4 regions of the Streptomyces sp. NPDC057950 genome follow, and region 1 is predicted to be linked to each of the others. Evidence: riboswitches for the same ligand, from Rfam matches in the RefSeq annotation. Region 1 holds a riboswitch; each other region holds the start of a gene.
The links. Region 1 has a riboswitch for cobalamin ahead of metE (5-methyltetrahydropteroyltriglutamate--homocysteine S-methyltransferase). Riboswitches for the same ligand answer to the same signal wherever they lie in the genome.
Positions count from the first base shown of each region.

Region 2: another riboswitch for cobalamin. It lies ahead of ACFVTC_RS03265 (CbtB-domain containing protein); the one in region 1 lies ahead of metE (5-methyltetrahydropteroyltriglutamate--homocysteine S-methyltransferase).
Region 3: another riboswitch for cobalamin. It lies ahead of ACFVTC_RS13915 (ribonucleoside-diphosphate reductase subunit alpha); the one in region 1 lies ahead of metE (5-methyltetrahydropteroyltriglutamate--homocysteine S-methyltransferase).
Region 4: another riboswitch for cobalamin. It lies ahead of ACFVTC_RS06550 (cobalamin biosynthesis protein); the one in region 1 lies ahead of metE (5-methyltetrahydropteroyltriglutamate--homocysteine S-methyltransferase).

Region 1 covers NZ_JBHVPP010000016.1:44,965-49,278, reverse strand. Annotated here, with positions in the region: gene scpA (methylmalonyl-CoA mutase) at 1-825, shown strand, start outside; gene meaB (methylmalonyl Co-A mutase-associated GTPase MeaB) at 831-1,817, shown strand; cobalamin riboswitch at 2,048-2,198, shown strand; gene metE (5-methyltetrahydropteroyltriglutamate--homocysteine S-methyltransferase) at 2,382-4,314, shown strand, end outside.
Region 2 covers NZ_JBHVPP010000001.1:723,454-727,767, forward strand. Annotated here, with positions in the region: gene ACFVTC_RS03245 (PadR family transcriptional regulator) at 1-430, opposite strand, end outside; gene ACFVTC_RS03250 (nuclear transport factor 2 family protein) at 516-917, shown strand; gene ACFVTC_RS03255 (four-helix bundle copper-binding protein) at 1,072-1,422, shown strand; gene ACFVTC_RS03260 (histidine phosphatase family protein) at 1,411-2,010, opposite strand; cobalamin riboswitch at 2,155-2,298, shown strand; gene ACFVTC_RS03265 (CbtB-domain containing protein) at 2,335-2,556, shown strand; gene ACFVTC_RS03270 (acyl-CoA dehydrogenase family protein) at 2,682-3,872, shown strand.
Region 3 covers NZ_JBHVPP010000007.1:5,982-10,295, reverse strand. Annotated here, with positions in the region: gene ACFVTC_RS13915 (ribonucleoside-diphosphate reductase subunit alpha) at 1-1,419, opposite strand, end outside; cobalamin riboswitch at 1,547-1,707, opposite strand; gene ACFVTC_RS13910 (hypothetical protein) at 1,735-1,926, opposite strand; gene mctP (monocarboxylate uptake permease MctP) at 2,106-3,716, opposite strand; gene ACFVTC_RS13900 (DUF3311 domain-containing protein) at 3,713-3,994, opposite strand; gene ACFVTC_RS13895 (GntR family transcriptional regulator) at 4,302-4,314, opposite strand, start outside.
Region 4 covers NZ_JBHVPP010000002.1:523,608-527,921, reverse strand. Annotated here, with positions in the region: gene ACFVTC_RS06565 (lysozyme) at 23-784, shown strand; gene ACFVTC_RS06560 (anion permease) at 964-2,205, shown strand; gene ACFVTC_RS06555 (hypothetical protein) at 2,218-2,442, shown strand; cobalamin riboswitch at 2,616-2,759, shown strand; gene ACFVTC_RS06550 (cobalamin biosynthesis protein) at 2,865-3,836, shown strand; gene ACFVTC_RS06545 (cobyric acid synthase) at 3,833-4,314, shown strand, end outside.

The DNA of each region.
Region 1 (4,314 bases):
GCGGCCCGCACCCAGGCCCGGATCGACTCGGGCCGTCAGCCGGTCATCGGCGTCAACAAGTACCGGGTCGACACCGACGAGCAGATCGATGTCCTCAAGGTCGACAACTCGTCCGTACGGACCCAGCAGATCGAGAAGCTGCGGCGACTGCGCGCGGAGCGCGACGAGTCCGCGTGCCAGGAGTCGCTGCGCGCGCTGACGGCGGCCGCGGCGGGCACCGGCAACCTGCTGGAGCTGGCGGTGAACGCGGCCCGCGCCAAGGCCACCGTCGGTGAGATCTCCGACGCCCTGGAGAAGGTGTACGGGCGGCACGCGAGCCAGATCCGTACGATCTCGGGTGTGTACCGCAACGAAGCAGGCGAGTCGCCGTCCGTCGAGCGCACCCGCACCCGGGTGGACGCCTTCGAGGAGTCCGAGGGCCGCCGGCCGCGCATCCTGGTGGCCAAGATGGGCCAGGACGGCCATGACCGCGGGCAGAAGGTCATCGCCACCGCCTTCGCCGACCTCGGCTTCGACGTGGACGTCGGCCCGCTGTTCCAGACCCCGGCCGAGGTGGCACGGCAGGCCGTCGAGGCGGACGTGCACATCGTCGGGGTGTCCTCGCTGGCCGCCGGGCACCTCACCCTGGTCCCGGCGCTGCGCGAGCAACTGGCCGAGGAGGGACGCGAGGACATCATGATCGTGGTGGGTGGGGTGATCCCTCCGCAGGACGTGCCGACCCTGCTGGAGATGGGCGCGGCGGCCGTCTTCCCGCCGGGAACGGTGATCCCGGACGCGGCGTACGACCTGGTGGAACGGCTGGCCACCGGTCTCGGACACGGCTGAGGCCCATGGCGATCGACCTCGACTCCTATGTGAAGGGCGTACTCGACGGGAAGCGTGCGTACATCGCGCGGGCCATCACTCTCGTCGAGTCGACCCGGGCCGATCACCGGTCCCTCGGGCAGGACCTGCTGACCCAGTTGCTGCCCCACGGCGGCAACGCCCGGCGCATCGGCATCACCGGGGTGCCGGGTGTGGGCAAGTCGACCTTCATCGACGCGCTCGGCACGATGCTCACCTCGCTCGGGCACCGGGTCGCGGTGCTCGCCGTCGACCCCTCGTCGACCCGTACGGGCGGTTCGATCCTGGGTGACAAAACCCGTATGGAGCGCCTGGCGGTGGACCCCGCCGCTTTCGTCCGCCCCTCCCCCACCGCGGGCACCCTCGGCGGCGTGGCGAAGGCGACACGGGAGTCGATGGTGGTGATGGAGGCGGCGGGCTACGACGTGATCCTGGTGGAGACGGTGGGCGTCGGCCAGTCCGAGACCGCCGTGGCGAACATGGTCGACTCCTTCCTGCTGCTCACGCTGGCCCGCACCGGCGACCAGTTGCAGGGCATCAAGAAGGGGGTCCTGGAGCTCGCGGACGTGATCACCGTCAACAAGGCGGACGGCCCGCACGAGCGGGACGCGCGTTCCGCGGCACGGGAGTTGGCGGGCGCCCTTCGTCTGATGCACCCGGTGGACGCGGCGTGGACGCCCCCCGTGCTGAGTTGCAGCGCGCGCGAGTCGACCGGCCTGGAAGCCGTCTGGGAGCGCCTCGAACAGCACCGCGTCCTGCTGGACTCGACCGGCCGCCTCGCCGCCAAGCGCCGCGACCAGCAGGTCGACTGGACCTGGACGATGGTGCGCGACGAGCTCCTCGGCCGGCTGCACGCGGATCCGGCGGTACGAGCCCTCACGCCCGCCCTCGAACAGCAGGTGCGGGACGGGGAGTTGACGGCCACGCTGGCGGCGGAACGCATCCTGGGCGTGTTCGGCGGCACGCAACGCTGACGCGTCAGGGCAGTCCGCCCGTCCACGACGGGACGCGGCACCGTGTTGGTGAGACGGACACGGTGCGCGCCCGCGCCGCCCCAGGAACACGCGCCGCCGAGCCCTGGGCGACCGCGGCCGGTGTCCCATGTCACCGTCAGCGATGTGAGCCGCTCCCGCCACGGGACCGCCTCGCCCCCTAGGGTGGCCTGTGCAGCTGGTTCGCCCCGTCCGCCAGGCGGGATGCGTCGTAAGAGGGAACCCGGTGGGAATCCGGGACTGCCCCGCAGCGGTGAGTGGGAACGACCGCCGTCATACGCACTGGGCCCGACCGGGTCCGGGAAGCGACGGCCAGTAGGTGGATGCCCTTCGGGGAAGCCGCGCCCGCGAGTCCGAAGACCTGCCCGTTGCCCGCACGCGACCGTTCGCGCGCGGACATCCCGGTGACCTCGTGGGCGGGTCGGCGTACATACCGGCGGACGACCGCGCCTCGTGGCGCGGGCGGGATCCGCCCGGTTCGTCACCCCTTCGCGTCCGCGTCCCGTCGCCGGGATCCCGACGAGACATCTCGCGAAGGAGATTTCCGTGACAGCCAAGCCCGCAGCCGCGGCAGCACGAGCCACCGTGTACGGCTACCCCCGCCAAGGTCCGGACCGTGAACTGAAGAAGGCGATCGAGGGCTACTGGAAGGGCCGGACCACCGCCGGCGCCCTCCGGGAGACCGCCGCCGGTCTGCGCCGGTCGAACTGGCGGCACCTGACGGAATCCGGCGTCCACGAGGTGCCCACCGGCGACTTCTCGTACTACGACCACGTCCTCGACACCAGTGTCATGGTCGGCGCCGTCCCCGAGCGGCACCGCAAGGCCGTCGAAGCCGACCCGCTCGACGGGTACTTCGCGATGGCGCGCGGCACCCAGGACGTGGCGCCGCTGGAGATGACCAAATGGTTCGACACCAACTACCACTATCTGGTCCCTGAGTTGGGTCCGGACACGGTGTTCAGGACCGACTCCGCCCACCAGGTAGGGCACCTCAGGGAGGCGATCGCCCTCGGTCACACGGCCCGGCCCGTCCTCGTCGGTCCGGTCACCTACCTCCTGCTGGCCAAGCCGGCGCCCGGTGTCGCCGCGGACTTCGAACCGCTGACCCTGCTGGACCGGCTGCTGCCCGTCTACGCCGAGGTGCTCGCCGACCTGCGCGCGGCGGGGGCCGACTGGGTGCAGCTCGACGAGCCCGCTCTGGTCCAGGACCGCACCCCCGCCGAACTCGGCGCCGCCGAGCGTGCCTACCGCGACCTCGGCGCGCTGACCGACCGGCCGAAGCTGCTGCTCGCCTCGTACTTCGACCGGCTCGGCGACGCCCTGCCCGTACTGGCCAAGGCCCCGGTGGACGGCCTCGCGATGGACTTCACCGGCGCGGCCGCCGCCAACCTCGACGCCCTGGCCGCCGTCGGCGGCCTGCCCGGAAAGCGTCTGGTGGCCGGCGTGGTCGACGGCCGCAACATCTGGGTCAACGACCTGGAGAGGTCCCTCGGCACACTCGCCACCCTGCTCGGGCTCGCCGACCGGGTGGACGTCTCCGCCTCGTGCTCGCTCCTGCACGTACCGCTCGACGCTTCCGCCGAACGGGACATCGACCCGCAGATCCTGCGCTGGCTCGCCTTCGCCCGCCAGAAAGCGACCGAGATCGCCACCCTCGCCAAGGGCCTCGCCCGGGGCACCGACACCATCGCCGCCGAACTGGCCGCCAACCGGGCCGACCTCACCCTCCGGGCGGCCTCCGCGATCACCCACGACCCGGCGGTCCGCGCCCGCGCCGCCGCCGTCACGGCCACCGACGCCCGCCGCTCCCAGCCGTACACCGAGCGGGCCGCCGCCCAGCGTGCGCATCTGGGCCTCCCCCTCCTGCCGACCACCACCATCGGTTCCTTCCCGCAGACCGCCGAACTGCGCGCCGCACGGGCCGATCTGCGCACCGGTCGGATCGACGTCGCCGGGTACGAGGAGCGCGTCAGGGCCGAGATCGGCGAGGTGATCTCCTTCCAGGAGAGGACCGGCATCGACGTCCTGGTTCACGGCGAGGCCGAACGCAACGACATGGTGCAGTACTTCGCCGAACAGCTCACGGGTTACCTCGCCACGCAGCACGGGTGGGTCCAGTCGTACGGCACCCGCTACGTCCGCCCGCCGATCCTGGCCGGCGACATCTCACGGCCCGAACCGATGACGGTGCGCTGGACCACGTACGCCCGGTCGCTCACCACCAAGCCGGTCAAGGGCATGCTCACGGGACCGGTCACCATGCTCGCCTGGTCCTTCGTCCGCGACGACCAGCCCCTCGGCGACACCGCCCGCCAGGTGGCGCTCGCCCTCCGCGACGAGGTCGACGACCTGGAGAGCGCGGGTACATCGGTCATCCAGGTCGACGAGCCCGCGCTGCGCGAGACACTGCCCCTGCGCGCCGCCGACCGCCCCGCCTATCTGGAGTGGGCCACCGAGGCGTTCCGGCTCAGCACCG
Region 2 (4,314 bases), on a different contig from region 1:
CGTCCTCGGTGAGTCCGTCCAGCAGGCGCGCGCGCAGCCGCTCGTAGCGGGCCAGCTTGGCGCGCGCCCACTCCAGCCGTTCGGCGATCGCCGCCCGTACGGCCGCGTCGTCGCCCGCGTCGACGGACTGGACCTTGACCAGCAGTTCGTCGCGGATGGCGGTGGGTTTCGGAGGGGCCGCCGTGAACGCGCGCAGGGCGCCGCGGCCCGCCGCGGTGAGGGAGAAGACCCGCTTGTTCGGACGCCGGTCCTGCCGCACCAGTCGGGCCTCGATGAGTCCCTCGGACGTCATCCGCTCGAGCTCCCGGTAGAGCTGCTGCGGGGTCGCCATCCAGAAGTTGGCCACCGAGGCGTCGAACTCCTTGGCCAGGTCGTATCCCGACGCCTCACCCTCCAGGAGCGCGGCGAGAACCGCGTTGCGCAATGCCATGGGCCAAGGCTAGACGGCACACACCCCCACGACTAATCTCTTACGCACCTATTCAATTAGTTGACTATGAGAGCGGGGACCACCGATGCACCCCTTCCGCAAGGCCGTGGAGGCCGGCGACCTCGCCGCGGTCGAGGAGCTGCTGGCCGACGACGTCGTGTTCACCAGCCCCGTCGCCTTCAAGCCCTACCCGGGCAAGGCGATCACCGCGGCCATCCTGCGCGGCGTCACCCGCGTCTTCACCGACTTCCGCTACGTACAAGAGATCGCGGGTGCCGACGGCCGTGACCACGCGCTGGTCTTCACGGCGAAGGTGGGCGACAAGGAGATCAACGGCTGCGACTTCCTGCACTTCGACGAGGACGGCAGGATCGACGACCTGATGGTCATGGTCCGCCCGCTCTCGGCGGCCCATGCGCTCTCCGAGGCCATGGGCGCGCAGTTCGAGCGGATCTCGCGGGAGGCGGCGGAGGCCGGGGAACGGTGAGCCGCGCCCCCGGGGGCCGGTCGTCCACGTGGTGTTTGGCGTGGCCCCCGAGGGCTACCCGCGCCGGGTGACCACGACGACGAAGACGAAGCCGACGACGAAGCCGAAACCGAAGACGAAGCAGACGTCCGCACCGGCGTCCGAGCAGGCACCGATCCGCTTCCTGGAGGACCGCTTCGACTGCGCGCAGGCATGCGCCGAGTGCGCCCTCGCCTGCGCGCTGCGGGCGAGCCGTATCGATCCCGACGGACCCGAGGTGCGGCAACTCGCGCGCCGTATGGGCCTCATGTGCGCCGAGGTGTGCGACGCGACCTGCCTCGTCCTGAACGGGCAGCACCACCGGGGCGAGGCGGGCATCCGTGTCCAGGTCGAGTGGTGCCGGTCCGTCTGCCGTGAGTGCGCGGACGTCTTCGACCGGTGTCCCGGCGCACAAGTGAGTGCGCGGGCCTGCCGCGCGTGTGCCCAGGCGTGCACGGACTTCCTCGCGACGCTGCTACCCGCCTGAGCCGCCCGCTTCCGCCGACGGGGCGAGCGGCCGTCCGGCCCGTACGTTCCAGCGCCCGGAGCGGCCGCTGAACTCGGTGGCGGTCAGAGGCGGTACGTCGACCCGCCAGAACGCCGACTCCGGTGCGCCCAACACCCGTACCACCAGCGCGCGTACCACCTCCGGCTCCACCACGGCGACGGTCCGGCCCGTCAAGCGCGCGGCCGTGTCGAGGCAGCCCGCCACCCGGTCGCAGAACGCCCGCACCGACTCACCGCCGTGCGGTGCCGCGCCGGGATCGGCCAACCACTGGGCCACCGCCTCCGGTTCCTTGGAGCCGACCTCCTCCAAGGTCGCGCCACGCCATCGGCCGACGTCCAGGCCGGCCAGCTCCGGGACGTCCAGGACCCCGTCGAGGCCCAGCGCGTCGGCGGTCTCGCGGCATCGCACGGTGGGGGAGACCCACAGCCGCTCCGCGCCCGGGACCGCGCCCGCGGCGGCCCGCGCGAGCCGCAGCCCCGCGGCGTCCACCCGGCCCCCTTCGTCGAAGCGGGCCTCCCGCAGGGCCGCGCCGATCGCGGCTGAGATCAAGATCACTCGGCTCGTCATACGTTCACTCTCGTGCGCTGTCGTGTTCGCCCGTGCCCGAAACACCCTGCCGGAACAGGGAATCCGCCGACGTCTCCCCGGTTCCGGGGCGCAACGGCGTTGCTGTCACGCGCCCTTGGCCGGGCCCCGGCTTCGCGGTACGGTCTGGATGATATTGACGACGGTTCGGCGGAAGTCCGGTGGGAGTCCGGCACGGTCGCGCCACTGTAAGCCCAGCGCACGTCACCCCTCCCAGGGGCGGCGGAGGTCGAGCGAGTCAGACCCGCGGCCGTCGTCCTGTGCACCACCGAGACGGGACGCGAGTTCCCCAGGAGGTACTGCCCCATGGCGCAGTCCGTCGCCCAGCCGACCGCCACCCCCACCGCCGTTCCCGCCAAGCTGCCGATCGGCGCGATCGTCCCCTGGGCGGTCTTCTTCGGCGTGCTGATGCTGGTCCTGCTCTACTTCGTCGGCGCCGAACAGGGCGCCACCTCCCTCGTGTCCGGCGAGAACGTCCACGAGTGGGTGCACGACGCCCGCCACCTCCTCGGATTCCCCTGCCACTGACGGCCAGGACAGAAGGGGGCGCCCGCCGGGGCGCCCCCTTACGCATGTCACCGCCATTCCCTATTTCTGGAACACGTTCTACGGTGTGCGCCGTCAGGTCCCGCCTTGGGGAGCCAGGAGGCGCCGTGCATCTCGAATACACGCCGGAGCAGCAGCGGTTGCGGACCGAACTGCGTGAGTACTTCGCCGAGCTGGTGCCCGACAACGCCTATGCCCGGTACGGCGATCCCGCGGCGCAGAAGCGGTTCTACCGTGAGACGATCCGCCGCCTCGGCACGGACGGCCGGCTCGGTGCGGGCTGGCCCGAGGAGTACGGCGGCAGCGGGCTCACGCCCATGGAGCAGTTCATCTTCTTCGACGAGGCCGCCCAGGCGGGCGTACCGCTGCCCCTGATGGCGCTGAACACCGTCGGACCGACGATCATGCAGTTCGGCACCGAGGAGCAGAAGGGCTACTTCCTGCCCAGGATCCTCTCCGGCGAGATCGACTTCGCGATCGGCTACAGCGAGCCCGACGCGGGCACCGACCTGGCCGCGCTGAAGACCCGGGCCGTACGCGAGGGCGACGAGACCACCGGGCACTACACGGTCAACGGGCAGAAGATCTGGACGACGAACGGCGACACCGCCGACTGGGTGTGGCTCGCCGTCCGCACCGACCCGGACGCCCCGCCCCACAAGGGCATCACCATGCTCCTCGTACCGACCTCCGACCCGGGTTACTCCTGCACCCTCATCAACACCCTCGCCTCGCACGACACCACCGCCAGCTACTACGAGAACATCCGCGTCCCCGTCTCCCGCCGGGTCGGTGAGGAGAACAAGGGCTGGCGGCTGATCACGAACCAGCTCAACCACGAGCGCGTCACCCTCGCAGCCCACGGCACGATGGCGATCCGTGCCCTGCACGACGTCCAGCGCTGGGCCATGGAGACCAAGCTCGCCGACGGCCGCCGGGTCGTCGACCTTCCCTGGGTGCGCCGCCGGCTCGCGCAGACCCACACCCGGCTCGACGCCATGAAGCTCCTGAACTGGCAGATGGTGAACGCCGTCCAGCAGGGCACCCTCACCCCGCAGGACGCCTCCGCGGTCAAGGTGTACGGCTCCGAGGCGCGCCGGGACGCGTACGCCTGGCTCATGGAGATCGTCGCCATGCCGGGTGTCCTGAAGGAGGGCTCGGCGGGCGCCGTCCTGCACGGCGAGCTGGAACGCGGCTACCGGTCGGCGGTGATCTTCACCTTCGGCGGCGGCAACAACGAGATCCAGCGCGAGATCATCTCGTGGATCGGGCTGGGGATGCCACGGGTGCGGCGTTGACCTGCTTGTGACGAGGCTTTTTAGTTGGCACAAAAGCGGGACAGTTGGCACCGTGGCGAGGTGCGGACCGGCAGGGTAGCGGACCTGGCTTGCAGACTGTCTGAGGCGGCTGACCTGCTGCTTCCTCAGGGCTGGTGAGGTTCGGGCGTGCTGCGCGTTCGTGTCTCCTACTGGATGATCGTGCGTGCTGAGACACGGAGGCGCAGATTCTGGTCGCAGGGAGTCCCGAGTCGTGTCTAGTCTCAGTTGTCCGCGCCAACAGAACTGCTCGCTGCTTCGTCCCTCTGGGTGAGGCCTGTTGTGATCCTCACGCTAAGGTCAGCCCCGGATCAGGATGTCGTCAATGCGGATCTGGAGGCTGGCTCCACGGTCGCAGGCGCTCGCCAGATGCGCCGCGTAGACGTCGAGTCGTCTACGGAGATGGAGCCGGGCACCGCGCAAG
Region 3 (4,314 bases), on a different contig from region 1:
GAACGCGCCGAGGTTGACCGAGCCGAGGTTGCAGACGGCCGTCTCCCCGTCGTCCGTGACCTCCAGGATCTCGGTGCACAGGTTCGAGGAGTGCACGGTGTGGCCCGGCTCCGCCGTCTGGTTGGCCGTGCGGTTGGCGGCGTCCTTGAAGGTCATCCAGCCGTTGCCGGTCTGCGCCAGGGTGCGCATCATGCGGCCGTAGAGGTCGCGGGCCGGGATGGTCTTCTTCGCCAGGCCCTTCGCCTCCGCCGCGCGGTAGGCCGCGTCGAACTCGGCGCCCCACAGGTCGACCAGTCCGGGCACGTCGGAGGGGGAGAAGAGGGACCACTGCGCGTCGGCGTCGACCCGGCGCATGAACTCGTCCGGGATCCAGTGCGCGAGGTTCAGGTTGTGCGTACGGCGGGCGTCCTCGCCGGTGTTGTCACGCAGCTCCAGGAACTCCTCGATGTCGGAGTGCCAGGTCTCCAGGTAGACCGCGGCGGCGCCCTTGCGCCGGCCGCCCTGGTTCACCGCGGCGACCGAGGCGTCGAGGGTCTTCAGGAAGGGGACGATGCCGTTGGAGTGGCCGTTCGTGCCGCGGATCAGTGAACCGCGGGAGCGGATACGGGAGTAGGACAGCCCGATACCGCCCGCGTGCTTCGACAGGCGCGCGACCTGGTGGTAGCGGTCGTAGATGGAGTCCAGCTCGTCCAGCGGGGAGTCGAGGAGGTAGCAGGACGACATCTGCGGGTGCCGCGTACCGGAGTTGAAGAGCGTGGGGGAGGACGGGAGGTAGTCCAGCCGGCTCATCAGGCCGTAGAGCGCGGCCACTTCGTCGACGGACCGGGCCGTGTCGTCCTCCGCGAGGCCGGACGCCACCCGGAGCATGAAGTGCTGGGGGGTCTCGACGACCTTTCGGGTGATCGGGTGCCGGAGCAGGTAGCGGCTGTGCAGGGTGCGCAGGCCGAAGTAGCCGAAACGGTCGTCGCCCGCGGTGTCGATCAGGGCGTCCAGGCGGGCCGCGTGCAGGTCGACGAAGTCCGCCGTGCGGTCGGCGATCAGACCCTCGCGCCGGCCCGTGGTGATGGACTCGGAGAACGTCGTGACGCCCTGCGAGGCGGCCTCCTCCGCGATGCCGACGGTCAGCAGCCTGGCGGCCAGCCGCGAGTACACGGGGTCCTCGGAGATGAGGCCGGCGGCCGCCTCGGTGGCCAGCTCGCGCAGCTCCGCGTCGTCCGCGTGCGTGGACCGGCCGCGCAACGCGGCGGCGGCGACCCGGCCGGGGTCGGCGCCGGGGAGGTCGGCGGTGAAGTCGGTCAGGGTACGCAGCAGCGTGGTACCAGGACCGTCCGTCTCCACCGGGGCCCGCTGCGCGGACTCCGCTTCCACCGGGGCCTGCTGGGCGGAAACTGAAACCGGGTCGGCTGGCGCGATGGTCACTTGGGGCTCTCCCTCGCTCGGCACGGGGCCTGGCGGAGGGCAGCGGGACACGCGACTCGGTGACGGGTACGCGTGCGTCCACCGGCCCATTCCACGAGGCCCGGACGTCGTCGGCGCCCGGGCCGGCTGGCCGGGGCACGCTGTCGGCAGGTCCTCGGACTGAAGCCCGTACGCGAATGCGCACAAGTACACCGTTGCGGGACAGTTCCGGATTCGCACCGGATTCCCCTGCGACGACAGCGAGCATGAGCATACATCTAGTGCCGGGCCGAGGAAGCACCCCCACATGTTGTGCCGTGTCGGCTTCGGAGGGCGCTACGGAGTGTGCCTGAAGGTCAACTCGTAGGTGAGGAGGAAGACGTCGTCGAGGTGCGGAACCGGGTTCGAGGCGTGCTCCGGGGCGCGGGTGAAGCCGAGGCGTGGGTAGAGGCGCTGGGCGCCGCGCGTGGTGCGCCGGGTGGACAGCACCACGCGCACAGCCCCCGGTGGCCCGCGCGCGGTCGGCACCGGGGTGCTCCTCCGGCCGTGCCGGCCTGATGACGGTGTCCGTGCCGGGCGTGCGCGCCGGACGCACGGCGACGGGCCGCCGGATCTCTCTCCGGCGGCCCGCTCCGCGGTACCGCTGTCCCGGGCCGCGCCCGGCGGTTCCCGCCCGGTGGGAGCGGGCGGGACTTTCGCGACGCGCCCTAGTGGCCCGCCTCCGCGGTGGCGGGGGGCAGCTCGGCCTGGACTCCCGGGTCGCCGGCGTCCGCCGTGTAGTCCTCCGGTGTCGTCTCGTCCACGCCGTCGGGTGCCTTGAACGCCCGCAGGGCGAAGGTGAGGACGACGGAGACCACCACGTTCATGACGAACGCCGTCAGACCGATGTAGCCGATCTCCCCGATCCCCGGGATCTCCTTCGAGCTGCCGCCGAAGTGCGCTTGCGTCGGCGAGGCGACCCCGTAGGCGGCGAGCGTGCCGTAGAGCATGCCGACCGCCCAGCCGCCGAGCAGCGCCCAGCGGTGGAACCAGCGCGTGAACAGGCCGCCGACCAGGGCCGGGAAGGTCTGCAGGATCCAGATGCCGCCCAGGAGCTGGAAGTTGATGGCGACCGTCTTGTCCATCGTCAGGACGAAGACCAGCGCGCCCACCTTCACCAGGAGCGAGACCAGCTTGGAGACCTTCGTCTCTTGCTGCGGGGTCGCGTCCGGCTTGATGAAGTCCTTGTAGATGTTGCGGGTGAAGAGGTTCGCGGCCGCGATGGACATGATGGCCGCGGGGACGAGGGCTCCGATGCCGATCGCGGCGAAGGCCACACCCGCGAACCAGGCCGGGAACATGTCCTCGAAGAGCTGCGGGATGGCGAGCTGGCCGTTGGTGACCTTCACCCCGGCCGCGATCGCCATGAAGCCGAGCAGGGCGAGCAGGCCCAGCATCAGGGAGTAGAGCGGCAGGATCGTGGTGTTGCGCCGGATCACCTCACGGCTGCGGCTGGACAGCGTCGCGGTGATCGAGTGCGGGTACATGAACAGGGCGAGCGCGGAGCCGAGTGCCAGGGTGGCGTAGGTCCACTGCCCGGCCTGGGCCGGTACGATCCCGCCCGCGCCGGCCGCGGCGTACTTCTCGCTCGCCGAGTGGAAGATCTCGTCGAAGCCGCCCAGCTTGATCGGGATGTAGATGATGGCCACCGCGATCACGATGTAGATCAGCGTGTCCTTCACGAACGCGATCAGGGCGGGGGCGCGCAGGCCCGACGAGTAGGTGTACGCGGCCAGTACGCCGAAGGCGATGAGGAGCGGGAGGTCCTTGACGAACCAGTTCGTGTTCTCGCCGCCGCCGACGCCCATGACGTCCAGCACGGCCTGGATGCCCACCAGTTGGAGCGCGATGTACGGCATGGTCGCGAGGATGCCGGTGACGGCGACGGCGAGGGACAGGCCCTTGGACCCGAAGCGGCCGCGCACGAAGTCCGACGTCGTCACATAGCCGTGCTTGTGCGAGACGGACCACAGGCGGGGCAGGAACGTGAAGACCAGCGGGTAGACCAGGATCGTGTACGGCACGGCGAAGAAGCCGGCCGCGCCCGCCGCGTAGATCGCGGCCGGTACGGCGACGAAGGTGTACGCCGTGTAGAGGTCGCCGCCGAGCAGGAACCAGGTGACCCAGGTGCCGAACGACCGCCCGCCCAGGCCCCATTCGTCGAGGCTGTGCTCGTTGTCGGCCTTGCGCCAGCGCGCGGCCAGGAAGCCCATGACCGTGACGGCCACGAAGAAGATGATGAAGACGGCGAGTGCCACGCCGTTCACGCCGTCGTTCATGCGTCGGCACCGCCCTTCGTGGTGGCGCGGGCGCGCTGGTCACGCTGCCACAGCTGGTACGCGGTCACGGTGAGCACGGTCGAGAGAAGCACCCACAGCATCTGGTACCAGTAGAAGAAGGGGATGCCGATGAAGGCCGGGTCGACCTTCGCGTACGAGCCGACCCACAGCATGGCCACGAAGGGGGCGATCAGGCAGAGGGCGATCACCACGCGGAGCGGTGTCACCACCCGGACCGGTGTCACCACCGGTGGTTTCGCTTCCGGCACGTCTGACATGGGCGGCTCCGTCCCCTCGCTGGTCACCTGTGCAATGCGCAGGAAATCTAGGCGACGGTTCCGCTTTATGGAACCCCATCCCCGGCGGTGGATGTGGAGGGTTGGTGTGCGGGAGCGCGGGCGGGCCGGCCGGTGAACTCCCTTGCCGGGCCGCGCGTTGCCCCCACGGCCCGGAGCGGAGCCGGCCGCGTCGCGTACCGGACCCGCCGCGCCTCGGCCGGGACCGTGCCTCGAACGTGAACGCGAAGTGGTACCGCGGGGCCCGCGGGGGACCGTCGGTCACCCCGGCCTCGGGGACACCGGTGTCTCAGTCCTGCGGG
Region 4 (4,314 bases), on a different contig from region 1:
CGACGCCATTCCGGGGGGAAGCATGGCCCGTGGTCACCAGCCGTTCCGTCGCCACGCCCGCACCCTCGCCCGCGCCCTCGCGGCGAGCGCCGCCTTGGCTGCGCTCGCCGCCACCGCGACCGGGCTCGCAGGCGCGCCGGCCACCGCGGCCGGTGTACCCAGGGGGCACGACGTCTCCTCGCACCAGAAGTACGTCGACTGGCAGCGGGCGAGGGCGAAGGGCGCCCGGTTCGTCTATGTGAAGGCCACCGAGTCCCACACGTACCGCAACCCCTATTTCGACCAGCAGTACAACGGGGCCTACGACGCGGGGATCCTCCGCGGCGCCTACCACTTCGCGGTGCCGGACAAGTCGTCCGGTGCCACCCAGGCCGAGTACTTCGTGCGCAACGGGGGCGCCTGGCAGGCCGACGGCCGGACGCTGCCGCCCGCGCTCGACATCGAGTACAACCCGTACAGCAAGCACAAGTGTTACGGCATGACCAAGGCCGGGCTCGTGAGCTGGATCCAGGACTTCAGCGACGAGCTCGAACGGGAGACGGGCCGCCGCCCGGTGATCTACACGACCGCCCACTGGTGGAACACCTGCACCGGGGACAGCCACGCCTTCGCCGCGGACCACCCCCTCTGGCTGGCCCGCTACGACACCGCGGACATCGGCGCACTGCCGGGCGGCTGGTCGACCTGGACGTTCTGGCAGTACGACAACAAGGGGACCCTGCCGGGTGACCAGGATCTCTTCAACGGATCCAGCGCCCGGCTGAAGAGGCTCGCGAAGGGTTAGCGGAGCCCGATATTCCGCCTTCGTTCGAACCCTGGGTCCCCCCTCCGGTATCCACACCGGCACAAACGGAGGGGCGATCCATGGTTCGATACACCCCTAAGCCTGCCTCAGTTCATCTTCCGTTCACTCAGGTTGCCTACGGTCCACGTGCCACTGACGTCAAACAGAAGCCTGGGTAAATGGAACACATCACGCTCCTCCTCGGAATCGTGATCGTCACCGCTCTCGTGTTCGATTTCACGAACGGTTTCCACGACACTGCCAACGCGATGGCGACGACCATCTCGACCGGCGCTCTGAAGCCCAAGACGGCGGTGGCCATGTCCGCCGTGCTGAATCTCGTCGGTGCGTTCCTCTCGGTGGAGGTCGCCAAGACGATCTCCGGCGGACTCATCAACGAAGAGGGCATACGTACCGAAGTGATCTTCGCGGCGCTCGTCGGCGCCATCCTCTGGAATCTGCTGACCTGGCTCCTGGGTCTGCCCTCCAGTTCCTCCCACGCACTGTTCGGCGGTCTGATCGGCGCCGCGGTCATGTCGGCCGGCTGGTCGTCGGTGAACGGCTCGACCGTCGTCACCAAGGTGCTGCTCCCCGCGGTCGCCGCGCCCATCGTGGCCGGACTCGCCGCGATGCTGGCCACCCGGCTGACGTACCGGATCAGCGACCGCGCCGGCCAGAAGGCGACCGCCAAGGGCTACCGCGCGGGCCAGATCGCCTCGGCCGGTCTGGTCTCGCTGGCGCACGGCACGAACGACGCCCAGAAGACGATGGGCATCATCACCCTCGCCCTGGTCACCGGTGGTGTGATCGCCCCCGGCTCGAACCCTCCCACCTGGGTCATCGTCTCGGCCGGTACCGCCATCGCGCTCGGCACCTACCTGGGCGGCTGGCGCATCATCCGCACGATGGGCAAGGGCCTGACCGACCTGGCCCCGCAGCAGGGCTTCGCCGCCCAGACCAGCGCCGCGACGGCCATCCTGGCCTCCTCGCACATCGGCTTCTCCCTCTCCACCACCCAGGTCTGCTCCGGTGCCGTGATGGGCTCGGGCCTCGGCCGCAAGGGCGGTGTCGTCCGCTGGTCGACCGCGACCCGGATGTTCGTCGCCTGGGGCCTGACCCTGCCGGCCGCCGGACTGGCCGGTGCCGCCGCCGAGTTCCTGACCAAGCAGGGCACCTGGGGCATCGTCCTCACCGGCGCGCTGCTGGTCGCCGGCGCCGGCGCCATCTGGACGCTGTCCCGCCGCCAGCCGGTCACCATCGACAACGTCAACGACGCCGCCGAGCCGGCCGGCGTCGTCACCACCGCGATGGCCGCGGTCACCCCGCCGCCCGCGGGCCCCGTCACCGGAGACCTGTCCGGCGATCTGAAGACCACCATCCCGTCCCCGGACGCGGAGCCCACCCGCCCGGCCACGGTGTAAGGACAGAACAGCATGAACATCGACTGGGCAGCCCTCGGCTCCGTCTTCGGAGTCAGCCTCGTGGTCACCGTGGCCCTCGTCGGCCTCTTCACCCTCGGCATCGTCGGCCTCACCAAGCGCGAGTCCGCGTCCGCCCAGGGCGGTTCGGCCGCTCTCGCGGTCACCGGCGCGTACGTCTGCTTCGCCGCGTGCGCGGCGGCGGTCGCCTACGGGATCTATCTCATCGTCGGCAAGTGACCGCGCCCCGGCAAACAGCCTGAAACGGGCAGCACTTCACGTGGGGTGCGGGACGGATCGCCGTCCCGCACCCCACGCGCATGCCGTGCCGCACCCCCCGCACACGTCCTCCCCCGCCCCTCGCCATGTGGGCCTTCGCACACTCTCCCCCCGCAGGTCAACGGCAAGTTGACGGGTCCTGCAACCCGTGGTGGACTGCCGGAGCCAAGTACGGCGACAGAAGAGGAAGCCGGTGTGAATCCGGCGCGGTCCCGCCACTGTGACCGGGGAAGGAACTCCCCGGGAGCCAGGAACTCTCACCGCCGGTCTCGTCGAACCAGGGCGCGGACACCCTGAGTGAGGACATATCGCCATGCGCGGCTGCCCGTTGCGGGTCTTGATGAGTACGAGGGTTCCACTTCACCCCACGGCGGGCTGACCCCGTGCGTGCCGATCGCGTCTTCGCGTACGGCGCCGCCACCGGCCTCCTCGGCGACCTGCTGCTCGGCGATCCCCGCCGGGGCCATCCGGTCGCCGCGTTCGGGCGGACCGCGGGCGCCGTGGAGCGGATGCTGTGGCGCGACCACCGCGGCTGGGGAGCGCTGCACACCACCGTCTGCGTCGGCGGCGCCGGTGTGCTCGCCGCGCTGGCGAGCCGTGGCGTACGCCGTTCCCGTACCGCCTCCGTCGCCCTGACCGCCGCCGCCACGTGGGCCGTCGTCGGGGGCACCTCCCTCGGGCGCGAGGCGCGGGCGATCGGTGCCGCGCTCGGCGCCGATGACGTCGAGGCCGCCCGAGCGCGGCTGCCGCACCTGTGCGGGCGCGACCCCCTGGCACTGGACCGCGACGGCATCGCGCGCGCCGTCGTGGAGTCCGTCGCCGAGAACACCTCCGACGCCGTGGTGGGCGCCCTGGTGTGGGGAGCCGTCGGCGGTGTGCCCGGACTGGTCGCGTTCCGCGCCGTGAACACGCTCGATGCGATGGTCGGACACAGATCCGCCAGGTACCTGCGCTACGGCTGGGCCTCCGCGCGCCTCGACGACGTCGCGGGCTGGCCGGGAGCACGGCTGACCGCGGCGCTCGCCGCCGTCGCCGGCGACGACCCGCGCGGGGCCGTGCGCGCCTGGCGCACCGACGCCCGCCGGCATCCGAGCCCCAACGCCGGTCCCGTGGAAGCCTCGTTCGCCGGATCACTCGGGGTACGGCTCGGCGGGACCCTCTCGTACGCCGGCCGGATCGAGCACCGGCCCGTCCTCAACGACGGCGGGCGCGCCGTGCGCGTCGGCGACATCGAACGGGCCGTGCGGCTGTCGCGGCGCGTCGGCTGGCTCGCCCTCGGCGTGAGTGCCGCGGGACGGCTGCTGGCCGGGCGGCTGCTCGCCAACGGACCACTCACGAAGGGGCGTACGACATGAGCGGCGGTCTCCTCGTCGCCGGAACCACCTCCGACGCCGGCAAGAGCGTCGTGACCGCCGGGATCTGCCGGTGGCTGGTGCGGCAGGGCGTCAAGGTCGCGCCCTTCAAGGCGCAGAACATGTCCCTGAACTCCTTCGTGACCCGCGAGGGCGCCGAGATCGGGCGCGCCCAGGCCATGCAGGCGCAGGCCGCCCGGGTGGAACCGACCGCGCTCATGAACCCCGTGCTGCTCAAGCCGGGCAGCGACCGGAGCAGTCAGGTCGTGCTCATGGGCAGGCCGGTGGGCGAGATGACGGCCCGCGGCTACCACGGCGGTAGGCAGCGACAGCTCCTGGGCACCGTGCTGGACTGCCTCGCCGAGTTGCGGGGCACGTATGACGCGGTGATCTGTGAGGGGGCCGGCAGTCCTGCCGAGATCAATCTGCGGCGGACCGACATCGTGAACATGGGGATCGCGCGCAACGCGCGGCTGCCCGT